One region of the Micromonospora pallida genome, then DNA from elsewhere that is predicted to be linked to it. Evidence: riboswitches for the same ligand, from Rfam matches in the RefSeq annotation. Region 1 holds a riboswitch; the other holds the start of a gene.
What was found. A riboswitch is a leader RNA that binds a small molecule or an ion and turns the genes downstream of it on or off. The one in region 1 is predicted to bind S-adenosylmethionine.
Positions count from the first base shown of each region.

Region 2: another riboswitch for S-adenosylmethionine. It lies ahead of thrC (threonine synthase); the one in region 1 lies ahead of GA0074692_RS22075 (aminotransferase class V-fold PLP-dependent enzyme).

Region 1 is NZ_FMHW01000002.1:5,323,581-5,330,691, reverse strand. It holds gene GA0074692_RS22090 (TolB family protein) at 1-152, opposite strand, end outside; gene GA0074692_RS22085 (WD40 repeat domain-containing protein) at 181-1,614, opposite strand; gene GA0074692_RS22080 (N-acetylmuramoyl-L-alanine amidase family protein) at 1,861-2,571, shown strand; gene GA0074692_RS36555 (hypothetical protein) at 2,681-2,809, opposite strand; SAM riboswitch class IV at 3,005-3,115, opposite strand; SAM riboswitch class IV at 3,347-3,463, shown strand; gene GA0074692_RS22075 (aminotransferase class V-fold PLP-dependent enzyme) at 3,509-4,750, shown strand; gene GA0074692_RS22070 (alkaline phosphatase D family protein) at 4,910-6,430, shown strand; gene GA0074692_RS22065 (hypothetical protein) at 6,571-6,852, opposite strand.
Region 2 is NZ_FMHW01000002.1:6,567,191-6,574,301, reverse strand. It holds gene paaN (phenylacetic acid degradation protein PaaN) at 1-2, opposite strand, end outside; gene GA0074692_RS27970 (hypothetical protein) at 176-700, shown strand; gene GA0074692_RS27965 (GNAT family N-acetyltransferase) at 639-1,658, opposite strand; gene thrC (threonine synthase) at 1,951-3,237, opposite strand; SAM riboswitch class I at 3,250-3,385, opposite strand; gene GA0074692_RS27955 (A24 family peptidase) at 3,657-4,331, shown strand; gene GA0074692_RS27950 (hypothetical protein) at 4,451-5,122, shown strand; gene GA0074692_RS27945 (peptidoglycan recognition protein family protein) at 5,358-6,188, opposite strand; partial or broken gene GA0074692_RS37050 (CBM96 family carbohydrate-binding protein) at 6,344-6,826, shown strand; gene GA0074692_RS35060 (metallophosphoesterase family protein) at 7,018-7,111, shown strand, end outside.

The DNA of each region.
Region 1 (7,111 bases):
GCTGCCTGGAACGGCCCGACCAGCGGTACGAGCACCACCGCCACGGCGAGGACGACGGCCACCGCCACCATCGCCGGGGCCCGCCGACGGCGCCGTCGCTTCTCCGCCGCAAAGCTGACGTACGTTGGAATCGGCGCCGCTACCCTCCACATCGGACCACCCAACCACAGGCGTACCTGCTCACCTATCTCGGCCGGTACCCGGCCGATCTGTTGGGCGGTGCCGTAGGGGGCGCTGTCGCCGCCGGAGAGGACGCCAGGTCAGGACTGCTCCGGCGACGAGCAGCGCTGCGATGAGCACCAGACCGGCGATCTTGAGGTACATCCGGTATTCGGGCCCGATGCCGTCGTCGGGTGGCAGCTTGCCGGGGTGGGTGCGGCCGCTGGCGATCACGTCGTCGGCGATGTCGACCCCGTGCATCGCTTCCCCGGTGCCGGCGAGCAGCGGTCGGGTGTCGTTGCCGGTCAACGCCACCACGTCGGTGTCGTATTTGGTCCATTCGCCGTTGGTGATGCCGTCCTGGACACCGAAGCCGACCACTTTGGCGTCGTCCCAGGGGTGGTAGCGGGCGACCACGGCTGCGCCGTCCGGTGCCCAGCCCAGCAGTCGCAGCGCGACCAGCCCCGCCTGCTCAGCGAGCGGCGTCGTGGTCGGCAGTTCGGCTCCGGTGCTGGCGTCCACCGTGCGCAACTGCCATCTGGATGCGTACGCGTCGCCGTCGCAGCAGCGCCGCTGGGTCACCAACGTCAGTCCGCGACTGTCCGGTGTCCACGTGCCCTTGCCGGCGAGTTGGGTGCCCTCGGGAACGGTGAACCGGTTTCGCACCGCACCGTCGGCCGTCACCACGGTGATGGTTCTCGCGGACTGGTAGGCGAGGGTGCGTCCGTCCGGGCCGAACGCCGCCAGCCAACCGTAGAAGAGCGTTCGCGGATCAAGATCGGCGATCGTGGTGAGCCGGTCGGTGGTCACGTCCCATACCGCCAGCACCGCCCGGGTCACGGTGTAGGCGTCGGTAGTATCGGGCTGCCGCATGTACCGGCCGTCGAAACCGACGAGCGCCAGCCGTTCGCCATCCTTGGACCAGGCGACCGGGAAGGTCACCTCGGTGCCGCTGACGGACGGCAGGCGACGGGTCTTTCCGGTACGCAGTTCCACGAGCTTGTTGGCCGTGGCCACCCTGCCGCCGTCGCCGGAGAGCAACACTGCCTCTCCGGCCTGGCTGCCCCAGTCGTTGGACAGCAGGCGGTACTGGTCGCTACCCGCTGCGACTGCCGCCACCGAGCCCAGGCTCGGCGGCTCGTACCACCAGTTCTCAGCGGTGAAGATCATCGAGGCGGCGGCAACCGGGCGTCGTTGCACCGACCAGGTGCCCCCCTGTGGAGTGCCGACCAAGTCGGGCAACGACATGGCTCCGGATGCGGGTCCCGCCGGTGCCGGTGGGCCCTGCCAGCCGACCAGCCGTGGTGCCACGACGACGCCCACCACCAGCACCAGGACCACTACGGCCGCGACGATCGTCCGGTGCCGTCGCCAGCCGACCAGACCCTTATTCGAGCCGTACGCCGGCATCCCGGCCATGCCTTCCCGCATGGCTTCCGTCGGCTTGCTGGTCACCCGCCACCCCCTCGACAACCTGCCCCGGAGTCCACCAGACGCGGCGCCACTGGATGTAGCCGGATCGGTCCATCATGGCCGGACCGGCTTACCGCTCCGACGCTGCGGGTGGCCACCGCAGCCGGGTCGACGTACCGGGCCGGTGAACGGTGATCGCGGCACCAGCCGCTCGGGTCGGGCGGACCAGCGCCCCTGTCCGCCAATCAATCTATGTATTTAGATATCGACATGTATTACAGTGACGCCGTGCCAGCCCGTACGGGTATGGGACGGCCCACGGCGGCCTCCCGGCACCCCTACTTCCGTGGAGAGGTGCTCATGATCGGTAACTCCTCAATGCGTCGCCGTACCCTGCTGGCCGGCGCGGCTGGTTTCCTTGTGGCGCCGCTGGTGGCCGGAACCGCGCACGCGGCGGGCCCGAAGGTCTACCTCGACCCCGGGCACGGGGGCACCGATCCCGGTGCGGTCGCCAACGGCCTGACCGAAAAGGCCCTCACCCTCAACATCGCGCTCCAGACCCGCAACATCCTGCTGGCCAACTGGGCCGTCGACGTGCGGATGTCCCGCACCTCCGACGTCACCCGCAGTCTCACGTACCGCACCGACGACGCCAACGCGTGGGGCGCGGCGCTCTTCGTGAGCATCCACATCAACGCCGGCGGTGGTAACGGCTTCGAGAGCTACCGGTACCCGGGGACCACCGGCAACACCGCCGCGCTGCACAGTGCGGTCCACTCCCGGGTCCTGTCGGGGATGCGCTCCGTCTCCTCGGTCACCGACCGGGGCATGAAGACCGCGAACTTCCATGTGCTGCGGGAGACCGCCATGCCGGCGGTGCTGACCGAGAACCTCTTCATCGACACCGTGTCCAACGCGAACCTGCTCAAGAACGCCGCCTTCATCACGGCCACCGCTCGCGGGCACGCCAACGGCATCGCCGCCTACCTCGGCCTGTAGCCCGCCGGCTGCTCCGCCACCCGGCAAAGGGCCGGACCCGATCGGGTCCGGCCCTTTCGCTGCGGCAGCACTCGCTGCGTCGGCGGAAACGACACCCGCCCGCGTTCACTCAGAACACGGGCAGGGCGGCAGCCGGATCGTCGAGGACGGCGGCGAGGAGGGCGGATGCCGCCGACCCGGCGGTGACGTCGAGCTTGGCGTAGGTCGGCCTCGGTGAGCGGGCGAGCGGTGTACTCACGGGCGTACGGCACGTCGGTCGTGAACGTTCCCTCGGTGGTGGTGAGCGTGACCCTCGCCCGGTAGCCGTCGCCGGTGTCGCGGAGCGTGTCCGAGGCGCGTACGGTGACCCGTTCCTGCCGGGACGCGCGGAAACGGCAGGAAACCGTCGCGGCAGGTGCTGGCGCGGGCATGTTTCCAAGCCGGGACCCGCGAAGGTCCGCTCTTGCGTCTGCGGGCGCAGGCGCCAGGTCGTCACCCGGGGCACCCCATCGCGGACGAGGGTTGCCTGCCAGCGAGCCGGGGCTTGGCGCTGGCCATCTGGACCTGCGGACACCATAACCACGCCGACGGTCGAACAGGTAGCCGGTAATTCCTATCTGTGATGCAGCTAATTCCGCCGCAGTGGTTCCGGCCGCTTCTCGTAGTTGGTCCCTGAATCGCCTGGTCAGATGCCAGATGGCGGAACTTCGTACCGGCGTACCGAAATCGCCCGGTGCTCGCGGACGGAGCTCAGCCGCCGGTCCGGCCTGGTCAAGCCGCAGGTATGCTGTGGCCAGGTCATGAGCGCCAGCGTCAAGCCCCGGCTCGCTGGCCGGCAACCCTCGTGTTCGCGGTGGGGTGCCCCGGGTGATGACCGGGCCCAGCCCCGTCCGGTGCTGGGCAAGCGCGGACCCCGACCCGACGCGTGACCCGGGGTCCTCGGACTCCGGAGGTCGTCGTGTCCGTCACCCTTGAATCCCCACTGTCCGCCCGGCCGCTCGACGTGCTCGGCGTGCCGGGCCAAATCAACCTCGACTACGCGGCCAGCGCGCCCTGCGCCCGGGTCGCCGCCGACGCCGTGGCCGAGCTCCTGCCCTGGTACGCCAGCGTGCACCGCGGCTCCGGCAAGCTGTCGCGGCACTGCACGCTGGCCTATGAGCGGGCTCGGCAGGCGATCGGCGATTTCTTCGGTGCCCGCCCGGACGACCATGTCGTCTTCACCCGTAACACCACGGACGCGCTGAACCTGCTGTCCCGGGCCCTGCCCGCCGGGACCACGGTGGTCTCCTTCGCCGGGGAGCACCACGCGAACCTGCTGCCCTGGCCGCGCGCCTCGGTGCGGCTGCCGGTGCCGGCCAGCCCCGGCGAGGCGGTCCGCGCACTGAACGCGGCATTGACGGAGCTGCGGCGCGGAGCGCCGGCAGACCGGCCGGTGCTGGTGGCGGTGACCGGGGCGAGCAACGTGACCGGGGAACGCTGGCCGGTGGCCGAGCTGGCGATGGTGGCGCGTCGCCACGGGGCCAGGATCGTGGTGGACGCCGCCCAACTCGCCCCACACGCTCCGGTCGACGTGGCCGCGCTGGGGGTGGACTACCTGGCCGTGTCCGGGCACAAGATGTACGCGCCGTTCGGAGCCGGGGCGCTGCTCGGTCGAGGTGACTGGCTGGACGCGGCCCCGCCGTACCTGGCCGGCGGCGGCGCGACCAGCCACGTCGGGGCGGCCACCCACGACGTACGGTGGGTCACCGGCCCGGCCCGACACGAGGCCGGCACGCCCAACCTGCTCGGCGCCGCCGCCCTGGCCGCGGTGTGCACCGCGTTGACCGACGCCGATCCGGCCGCGCTGCACGCCCGGGAGCAGGCGCTGCTGGCCCGGCTCCGGAACGGTCTGGCCGCCCTGCCCCACGTGGTGGAACTGCGTACCTTCGGCCCGGACGCGCCCCGGGTCGGCATCGTGTCGTTCGTGGTCGCCGGCCGGGACTCGGCGGAGGTTTCAGCCGAGCTGGCGCAGCAGCACGACGTCGGCATCCGGGACGGCCTGTTCTGCGCCCATCCGCTGTCTCGGCGGCTGCTGGCCGAGGCCGCCACCCGAAGCGGACGGACCGATCTGCCGCCGACCGCCCTGCGGGCCAGCCTCGGACTCGGCAGCACGACGGAGGACGTCGACCGGCTGCTGACGGCTCTCGCGACGCTGGCCTGAACACCGTTGCGCCCTGCCCCCAGCCGCGTGCCGCCTGAACACCGCTGCCAGGCCCGATGCTGACAACTGCGCGCTGCCTGCCGTTCGCGGTGCGGACCACGACGCGCAAACCAGCGTCGTTACGTTCCCGCCGGTAGGCCGACGACTTTGGAGACCTCGATGGGGCAGAGCGATGTGCACGAAGCCGGTCTCGGCCGACGGCGGTTTCTGACGCTGGCGGGCGCGGGGCTGCTCGCGGCGGGCACCGTGGCGGCCACGAGCGGGCCCGCGTTCGCCGTGTCGCCGGTCGGCCGTGATCCGTTCACGCTCGGTGTCGCGTCCGGCGACGCGCTGACCGACCGCGTCGTGATCTGGACCAGGCTGGCCCCGGAACCGCTCGATCCGTCGACCCGGTTCGGGATGGGCGAGCTGACCGACGTGCCGGTTCGCTGGCGCGTCGCCAAGACCGAGTCGCACCTGGACACGCCGGCCAAGTGGATCGCCTCGGGTGCGGCCGTGGCGCTCGCCGACGACGGGTTCTCCGTGCATGTCGACGTCGCCGGGCTCGATGCCAGTCGGCGCTACTTCTACGAGTTCGAGGTCGACGGGCCGAACGGGACGGTGTTCCGCAGCCCGATCGGCCGTACGCACACGGCGTTCGCCCCCGGCGGCGACCGTACGGCCCGGTTTGCTGTGGTTACCTGCCAGAACATCGCCCGCGCCGACGGCGGCGAGTTCTACTTCCACGGCCACGACCACCTCGCCGGCCGCGAGGACATCGACTTCGTCGTGTTCCTCGGCGACTACTTCTACGAGTTCGGGCGGGCCGCGCACGTCCCGCCGCGCGAGGTCAGCTCGCTCGACGACTACCGCACCCGCTACGGCCAGTACAAGCTGCGCGGCAGCCTGCGCGAGGTCCACCGGCGGTTCCCGGTGTACGTCATGCCCGACGACCACGAGTTCTTCAACGACTACCGGGGCGGCGACCTCGGCGGGGTCGGCCAGGTCCGCCGGTTCAACCGCGCCCTACAGGCGCTGTGGGAGAACATGCCGCTGCGCAACGCGCACCCCGGCCCGATCGGCGACACGAAGAACCACCTCGCGCTCTACCGGCGGATCGCCTGGGGCACGAATCTCGACCTGTTCCTGACCGACGTCCGCCAGTACCGTGGCCCATCGCTGCTCGGCGACGCCCAGACCGACGATCTGCTCGACTGGCTGCGCACCACCACCGCGACGTGGACCGCGCTGGCGACGCCGACGCCGATCTGGTGGAACGGCGGCAACAACGGCTGGAACGCGTTCACCAGCGTGCGCGACCGCGTCACGGCCGTCCTCGAGGAGCGCAAGACTGCCACACCGGCCACGTTCAACCCGGTCGTGCTGTCGGGCGACATCCACTGCGGCATCGTGACCCACGTGCGCCGCTTCCGCGACCACTTGAGCCCGTTCGTCGCCACCGAGTTCATCAACGCCCCGATGACGAGCCAGAGCAGCAACCAGTTCCGCCCCGACGACGAGATCCGCGGCGCCTACAACGGCAGGTACGGCTACATGGAGTGCACCGCCGGGCCGACCGGCTGGAAGGTGCGCTACGTGGTCGGCGACCAGACCGACGACCCGTTCGGCACCGTGACCGGCGAGCTGCCGTGGCATCTCGACGCGGGCGCCGCTCCGGGCACCGTCTACCAGGTGGCCTGACGGGACACCATCGGGCAACCTGATCCGTACGGGAAACGGCGGGCTCCCCCTTGGGGAGGCCCGCCGTCGTCGGTGGATCTGGCGCCTGCTTGGTGTCAGCGTCCGCTGCCCACGACCGTCCAGAGTCACCCGCTACCGGGTCACTGGTAGTAGCAGCTCTCCTGGATGACCCTGCTGCGCTCGAGCTGCCCCACGGTCCCGTCGTAGCGGGCGAGGTAGTGCAGCGGACCCCGGTAGTCGAGGATGCGGACCAGCGAGCCCTCAGGGACCCAGATTCCCGAGGTCGGGCTCGTGTAGAGGATCGCGGAGCTGTTGGTGCGGCACAGCTGGTTCGGCTGGGCCGCCTGGGCGGCGGCCGGCACCGCCGTGACCATGGCTGCGGTCAGGGCGGCAACCGCCGCGCCGCGCAGGAGGGTACGCATGCAGGTCCTCGTCTCGTGTCAGGTTCAACGCCGCATCGCACTCTAATTGATGATCGTGACTAGGAGAAGAGGCTCGCCGCTGCTCTTCCAGGTACTGCACCGGCATCCCGCAGAGGTGCTGCCGCAGGCCCTGATGAGGCTCGCGCTGCCGACTCCGCTGGAATAGCCTCAGCGACAAAACAAAAATCTGAGTCCTGTTGAATTGATCACAAGGTGCACCATAGACTCCGATCTCGTATTGATCCATACGCATGTAGGG
Region 2 (7,111 bases), 1.2 Mb from region 1:
ATGCCCGCCATCATGCCGCAGCCGCGACCGGCCGGTAAGAGCCGCGAACCGGACGATCGCCCCCGGACGGGACGACGCCCTGGAGGAGCCCGCTGGCCGCCCGCGCCCCGACGACGCACCCTGAGGTGTCATGCGCCGGGTGGCCGCCCTCGACCGGGCGACGCACTCTGGAGCCGTGCGGCAACGAACCCGGACCACGATCACCTGGCTCAACGGCACGACCCTGGTCGGTCTGGCGCTGGCGGTGCTGGCCCGCACCACCCGTGAGCGCACCCCGGACGGACTGGTCGTCGCCGGTCGGTACCGGCTGCCGATACCGAGGCAGCAGTGTTTCACCGTCGGCTCGGTGGTGCTCACCCGCCGCCCGCCGGAGTGGCTACTGCACCCGGACCGCGCCGGCCTGCTGGCCCACGAGCGGCGACACGCCGACCAGTACGCGCTGCTCGGGCCGCTCTTCTGGCCGGCGTACTGGCTTGCCTGCGCCTGGTCGTACGCGCTGACCGGTAGCTACGGCTGCGGCAACGTCTTCGAGCGACGGGCCGGCCTGGCCGCCGGCGGGTACCCCGAGCCGACCCTGCGCCCCTGGGCGGCGGCGCTGCTGCGCCGCCCACCGGCCGGCACCGGTCCCGCACGGTCGCTCAGAGGTCGAGCTGCCAGTTCGTCCAGGCGTCGACGGGACGGAACCCGAGCTGCTCGTTGATGGCGATCATGTGCTCGTTGTCGGCGGCGTTCCAGGTGTCGACCTCGGACAGCTCCGGTTCGTGCGCCAGCACGTGCCGGAGATTCTCGAGCTTGGCGAGCAGGCCGAGCCGGTGCCCGCGGTGCTGCGGATCGACGATGGTGATCTGCTGGTCGGCGTGCCGTGGGCTGGACGGCAGCACCAGGACCATCGTCCAGGCGACCAGTCGGTTGCTCGCCTCGTGCACCACTCCGCAGTGGTAGGGCGACCAGCCCCGGGTGGCCAGCACCCGCTCGATGCCCCGGACCCGGTCCGCGTCGATCCGGTCCGGCTCGATCACGAGGTCCCCCGTGGGCGAGTCGAGCACCAGCCGGCTGTCGAGGTAGCCGATGTCGGCGACGTACTCCTCGGGGGCGGCCGCCTGCCAGGTGATCGTCCGGTACCCGGTGGCCCGCTCGCGCGCCTCGGCCAGCAGCGCATCGTGGACGGAGTGGCCCAACCCGTCGACGACCAGCCGGCGGCGTACCTCCACCAACGCCGGTCGGGCACCCAGCGCGGCGGCGAACCGCGCGCCCACCGCCGGCCGTTCCGGCCCCTCCGGCAGCGGCCCGACCGACGTCGCGATGATCCGCTTCCGGCCCTGCTCACGCAGCGCCCGTACGGCGTGCGCGTACAGCGCCCGCCCGACGCCGCGCCGCCGGTGGTCCGGGTGGACGACCAGGTCGAGGCTGGCGTTGTGGACGTTCTCCACCTGCGGCAGGTGGATCACCACATGACCCACCGGGACGTCGTCGATGGTGGCCAGCGCCATCAGGAGCTTCCGGCCGGGCATCGGATACCGGATCCCACCCTCGAACTGCTGACGGGACAGCCGGGGGAAATCGGGCAGGTCGACGGCCCGTGCGGCGGCGACCACCTGGAATCCCGCCTCCAGCGCGGCCTGGTCGGAGCTTTCGTGCGGCGAGATGACGATGCTCATGCCGACGAGGGTGCGGGACCGGAACGGAAACGGGCCAGCGATTTAGTCGCTGGCCCGGAAAATCTTTGGTCGGGAGGGACGAACGCACAACGCCTCCGGCGTTGGGTCGTAAGGCTTGAAAAGTCTTCGGCGAACGCCCTCCCGCACGAAGCATCCTGCGCCTGACCGGTTGCTGACGTCAAGTCCCTCGCGGGTAGTTTTTCGTACCGTGGGCGAACGGTCGGTTACCCGACGGATCGGCCCGATCCCCCGTTCGGGCGAGTCGGTCGATCCGTCGGGACGAACCGGAAGGTCATCCGAGCAGCCCGGCGTCCCGGGCGGCGCGCAGCGACGGCCGGATCCGGTGCGTCGGACCGACCTGGCCGGCGACCGCGTCGATCGTCTTCAGCCCCTCGCCGGTGTTGAAGACCACCGTCTCGGCGGTCGGGTCGAGCTTGCCGGAGTCGACCAGCTTACGCAGCACCGCGACGGTCACCCCGCCGGCCGTCTCGGCGAAGACCCCGGTGGTCCGGGCGAGCAGCCGGATCGCCGCGCGGATCTCGTCGTCGTCGGCGTAATCCATCCAACCGCCGGTACGGCGGACCGCCTCCAGGGCGTAGAGGCCGGCGGCCGGGTCGCCGATGTTCAGCGACTTGGCGATGCCGGTCGGCTTGACCGGGGTGATGGTGTCGGTGTCGGCGTGCAGGGCGGTGGCGATCGGGTTGCAGCCGGCCGACTGCGCGCCGAACACCTTCCAGCCGCCCGCCGGGGCCTCGACCAACCCGATCTCCACCAGCTCGCTGAACGCCTTGTCGACCTTGGTGAGCAGTTCGCCACTGGCCATCGGGATGACCACCTGCGCCGGAATCCGCCAGCCGAGCTGCTCGGCCACCTCGTACCCGAGGGTCTTCGACCCCTCGGCGTAGTACGGGCGGACGTTCACGTTGACGAACGCGGTGTCCTCGAACTCGTCGGTCTCGACCAGCTCGCCGCAGAGGCGGTTCACGTCGTCGTACGAGCCGTCGATGGCGACCAGGTCGCCGCCGTAGACGGCGGTCGTGACCACCTTGCCCTGCTCCAGGTCGCCGGGGATGAAGACCACCGAGGGCACCCCGGCCCGGGCGGCGTGCGCGGCGACCGAGTTGGCCAGGTTGCCGGTGGAGGCGCAGGCGAAACGGGTGAAGCCGAGGGCGCGGGCGGCGGTCAGCGCCACCGAGACCACCCGGTCCTTGAACGAGTGGGTCGGGTTGGCGCTGTCGTCCTTGATCCAGAGTGGGGCGGTGATGCCCAGCTCGGCGGCGAGGTTGCCGGCGGCGACCAGCGGGGTCAGTCCGGGGTCGAGGGTGACCCGGGTGGCCGGGTCCTGGCCGGCGGGGAGGAGGGCGGCGTACCGCCAGAGGTTCTGCGGGCCGGCCTCGATCTGCTCGCGGGTGACCCGGGCCAGCGCGGCGGTGTCGTAGTCGACCTCCAGCGGGCCGAAACACTCGTAGCAGGCGTGCTGGGCGGCGAGCGGGTACCGGGCCGAACAGGCGCGACAGACCAGGGCGCGGGCGGGGCTGGCGGTGGTGTCGATACCGGGGGCAGCGATCGTCGACGTCATGTCGAGGGGGTCCTCTCATCTTTCCCCGCGTCGCACTCTGCGGCGGGGACGGATTTGGCACCTGCCCCGCCGGACGCTCAGCTCTGAGCGCGCGGGGTGGTTGCCGGGGCGTCGTCGGGCCGTATCCCTCAGCCCCTCTGGATGAGGTATTCAGTTGTGCTCCCGAGCATACGCACACCCCCGTCCCAGCTCACGCCCCCTTCCCACCCTGTGAACCACCCCACCCCCTCCCCCGCAACCGGCCCCGCCCGGCCCCGGGCGGTTGATCAAGAAGTTCGTGTCACCGTCCGGCACCCCGCCCGACGCAAACTTCTTGATCGACTCCAGAAAGGGGAAGGCGGGGGTAGGGTGCGGGCGTGTTGGTGGGGGTGGGCGGCTTGGGAGTGGGGGCCGCAGCGGTGGGATGTGGGGTGGTGGGGGTGCTGCTGCCGACGGTGGGGTACCGGCTCGCCGTGCCGTACGGTGAACCGTCCCGCACGACCTGCGCCACCTGCGGCGTACCGCTGCGGTCCGGCACGGCCGGATGGCTGGCCCGTCGGTGCGACCGCGGACACCGGCTGGGCGTCCCGTGGTGGGTCACCGCCTCGCTCGCCGCGCTGGCCGGTGCCCTGCTCGGGGCGGCGCTCGGCGCGGTGGCCGTCCTACCGGTCTTCCTCGCCCTCGCGGTGCTGGGCGTGCTGCTCGCCGTCATCGACGTCGCCTGCCACCGGCTCCCCGACTCGCTGGCGCTGCCGGCGCTGACCGTCACTCCGGTGCTGCTCGGCGTGGTCGCGCTGACGACCGGCCAGTGGGCGGACTGGCGACGCGGGCTGCTCGGCTGCCTGGCGGTCGGTCTCGTCCTCACCGGGCTGGTCCTGCTGCCCGGCGGTGGTTTCGGGTTCGGCGACGCGAAGGTGGGCGCGCTCCTCGGCTGGTACCTGGGCTGGCTGAGCTGGGACACGGTGATCCTCGGCCTGGTGCTGCCCTGGGCGCTTAACGTGCCCGTGCTGCTGGCGCTCCTCGCCGCCCGGCGCGTCCGCTGGCGGACGAAACTGCCGTTCGGGCCGGCCCTCCTGGGCGGCGCACTGTTGTCAGTGCTCGTCACGACAGGCTGAGCGCACAAGCGTTCGTCGCCGTCACGTCGATTCGTCCAGAATGGACCGGCTCGCCGGTCCGACCACTGGCGACCGTCTATTACTGTTCCGGCCACCTGCGTCAGAAAAGGAGACGGGCGATGCGTCGGAGCGTGGTACCGGTGGTGGCCCTGATGCTGGTCTGCGTCCTGACCGCGTGCGGCGGCAGTGGCAGCGGCAAGAAGAAGCGGTCGCGGGACCCCCGACCAGCCACGACGGCCGGGAAGGCCGCTCCGGGCGACCGGGACGATGACGACGTACGGATCGGCACCACGCCGAGTCCCACCAAGACACCGCGTCGCAAGGTATCTGACCTCACCTGCGGCGACCTGCGCGACGCGCGGGTGGGCAGCAGCACCACGAAGTACCGGAGCTACCTGAACCCATTGCCGCTGCGCAACGGACGGTGGACCGGCAACGGCGCGACCGTCCTGCTGGAGAAGCCCTGCGCGACCGGTGACCTGGACGGCGACGGCGCGGTCGACGCGGTCGGCTCCGTCGTGCTCGACTCGGGCGGCTCGGGGCGCTTCTGGAGCCTCGTGGTCTGGCGCAACGTCAACGGCGAACCGCACTACGTCACCGCCACCGACGTGGGCGACCGCACTCCGGTGCAGTCGATCCGCATCGCCGACCAGAAGGCCACCGTCGTCTACCTCACCCGCTCGCCGGGGGCGGCAATGGCCGAGTTGGACCTCCGCCGTACCGCCGTGCACCAGCTCTCCGGCACCCGATTTGCGGAGGTCAGTCACACCGATGTGCCGCACACCTCCTGACCAGCACGGGCCGACGCGGCCGGGCACCTTCTGACCAACGGGCCGACCGGGCTGGCCGACCCGGCCGGGCACCGCTGACGAGGTACCCGGCCGGTAACCGGACCGCCGACGAGAGATGCCCCGACGGAGTGCCCGGACGGCCGACGAACTGCCCGGCCGGTATCCGGACGGCCGACGAGGTGGCGGCCGGTGTGGCGGCCCGCCGGGCGGGAACGGGGGCGGGCCGCCGGCCCGGTCAGGCGGCCAGCCGCCGGGCGAGTTCGTCGGCGACCTGCTCGGCCAGTTCGGCGGGGATCGCGGCGGCGATGGCCTCCGGGGTGAGCGTGGCCAGTACGCCACTCACCACCTCCGCGCTGATGGTGCCGCTCTGGAGGTTCTGGACGCCCTCGTAGATCTGGTTCAGCACGTTCAGGGTGGACAGGCCAGTCGGGATGCCCCCACCGACGTACTGCCACGGCAGCGCGCGCATCAGCCTTGCCACGGCCGGATCCTGCAGGATGGCCAGGAACTGTGCAGGGGTCATGTCGTCCTCATTCTGGTCGATGGCCTGCTCGACCTTGGTCAGCAGTTGGTCCCAGGGGAAGTTGGCGCCGGGATCGGTGTGGGTGGTGCCACCCCAGGCCAACCGCATGTCGTTGTGCCCGTAGAAGGCCCGGACCTGGGGGTTGGCCTGCATCTCGGCGACGGTGGCCCGGCGGGGCGCGATGTCGTAGTACCGGCAGACCACCGCCAGCACCTCGGCAAGCCGGTCCCAGGCGACGTTGTCCAGCCACCACTGGCGGCTGCTGGTCGAGCGGCCGGTGATCTCGACCGAGATGCCGTTCTCGTTGCCGTTGGTCGATCCGGCGTGGCCGGCGCGGGAATCGGTGTCCAGCGACTGGACGATCGAGTCCGCGTCGACGTAGAAGTGCGAGCTGACCCCGTCGGTGCGTCTGGTGGCGTAGGACGCCTCCGCCTCGGCCGTGGCGGTGTTGTCGGTGGCGTGGATCGCGATGCCGAACTTCTGACCGTCGCGGTCGTCGTAGGCATTGCGCCCCTGAACGAAGGGAACTCCGGGGACTTTCACGATGACTCCGTCTCCGGTCGGGGAGAAACCGCCGGTCGGCATCGGTGGCGACCGAGCCGGTTGTCCCAGGGAACCATCTCCACCGTAACGAAGACATCAACACTGATTAATCAGTTGTGATTACCGGTTGACACCCGTCCGGCTCCATTGGGGGCATGAAAGCTCTCCGCGCCTCCGCGCTCGTCCTCACGGTCCTGGCGGGAATACTCGCCGTGCCGACCCCCGCAACGGCCGTGACGACCTCGGTCTTCCCCGCCACCCTGGACACGTACGTCAACGCAGCCTTCCCGGACACCAACTTCAACGACCAACAGCAGCTCGTGGTGGCTGGCGACCCCAACCGGGTCAGCTACCTCGCCTTCGCGGTCAGCGGCCTGACCGCGCCCGTCCTGCGCGCCTGGCTACGACTGCACACCCGGGACGTCTCGCACGCCGGCAGCCCCAACGGCGGACAGGTGTACCGGGTCGCTTCCACCTGGTCCGAGAGCACCATGACCTACACCAACCGCCCGGGAGCGACCGGGACCGAACTCGGCCGCTTCGGCCGGGTACGCGCCAACGGCGTCTACGAGGTCGACGTCACCGCCGCAGTGGCCGGAGACGGCGTGCTCAGTCTGGGGATCTACTCGATCAGCCCGGACGGCGCCTACTACGACAGCCGGGAGACCGGGGCCACGGGACCGCAGCTCGTCGTCTACACCGGCGTCCCCGGCACCGACGACACGGTGCTGCTCGCAGCCGGGGACATCGCCAGTTGCAGCACCGAACGGGACGAACAGACCGCCCGCATCCTCGACGTCGAGCTGGGGGTCGTCGCCCCCTCGGCGACGTGGTCTACGACAAGGGCACGCCCGAGGAGTTCGCCAACTGCTACCACCCGACCTGGGGCCGACACAAGGCGCGGACCCGGCCAGCGGTGGGCA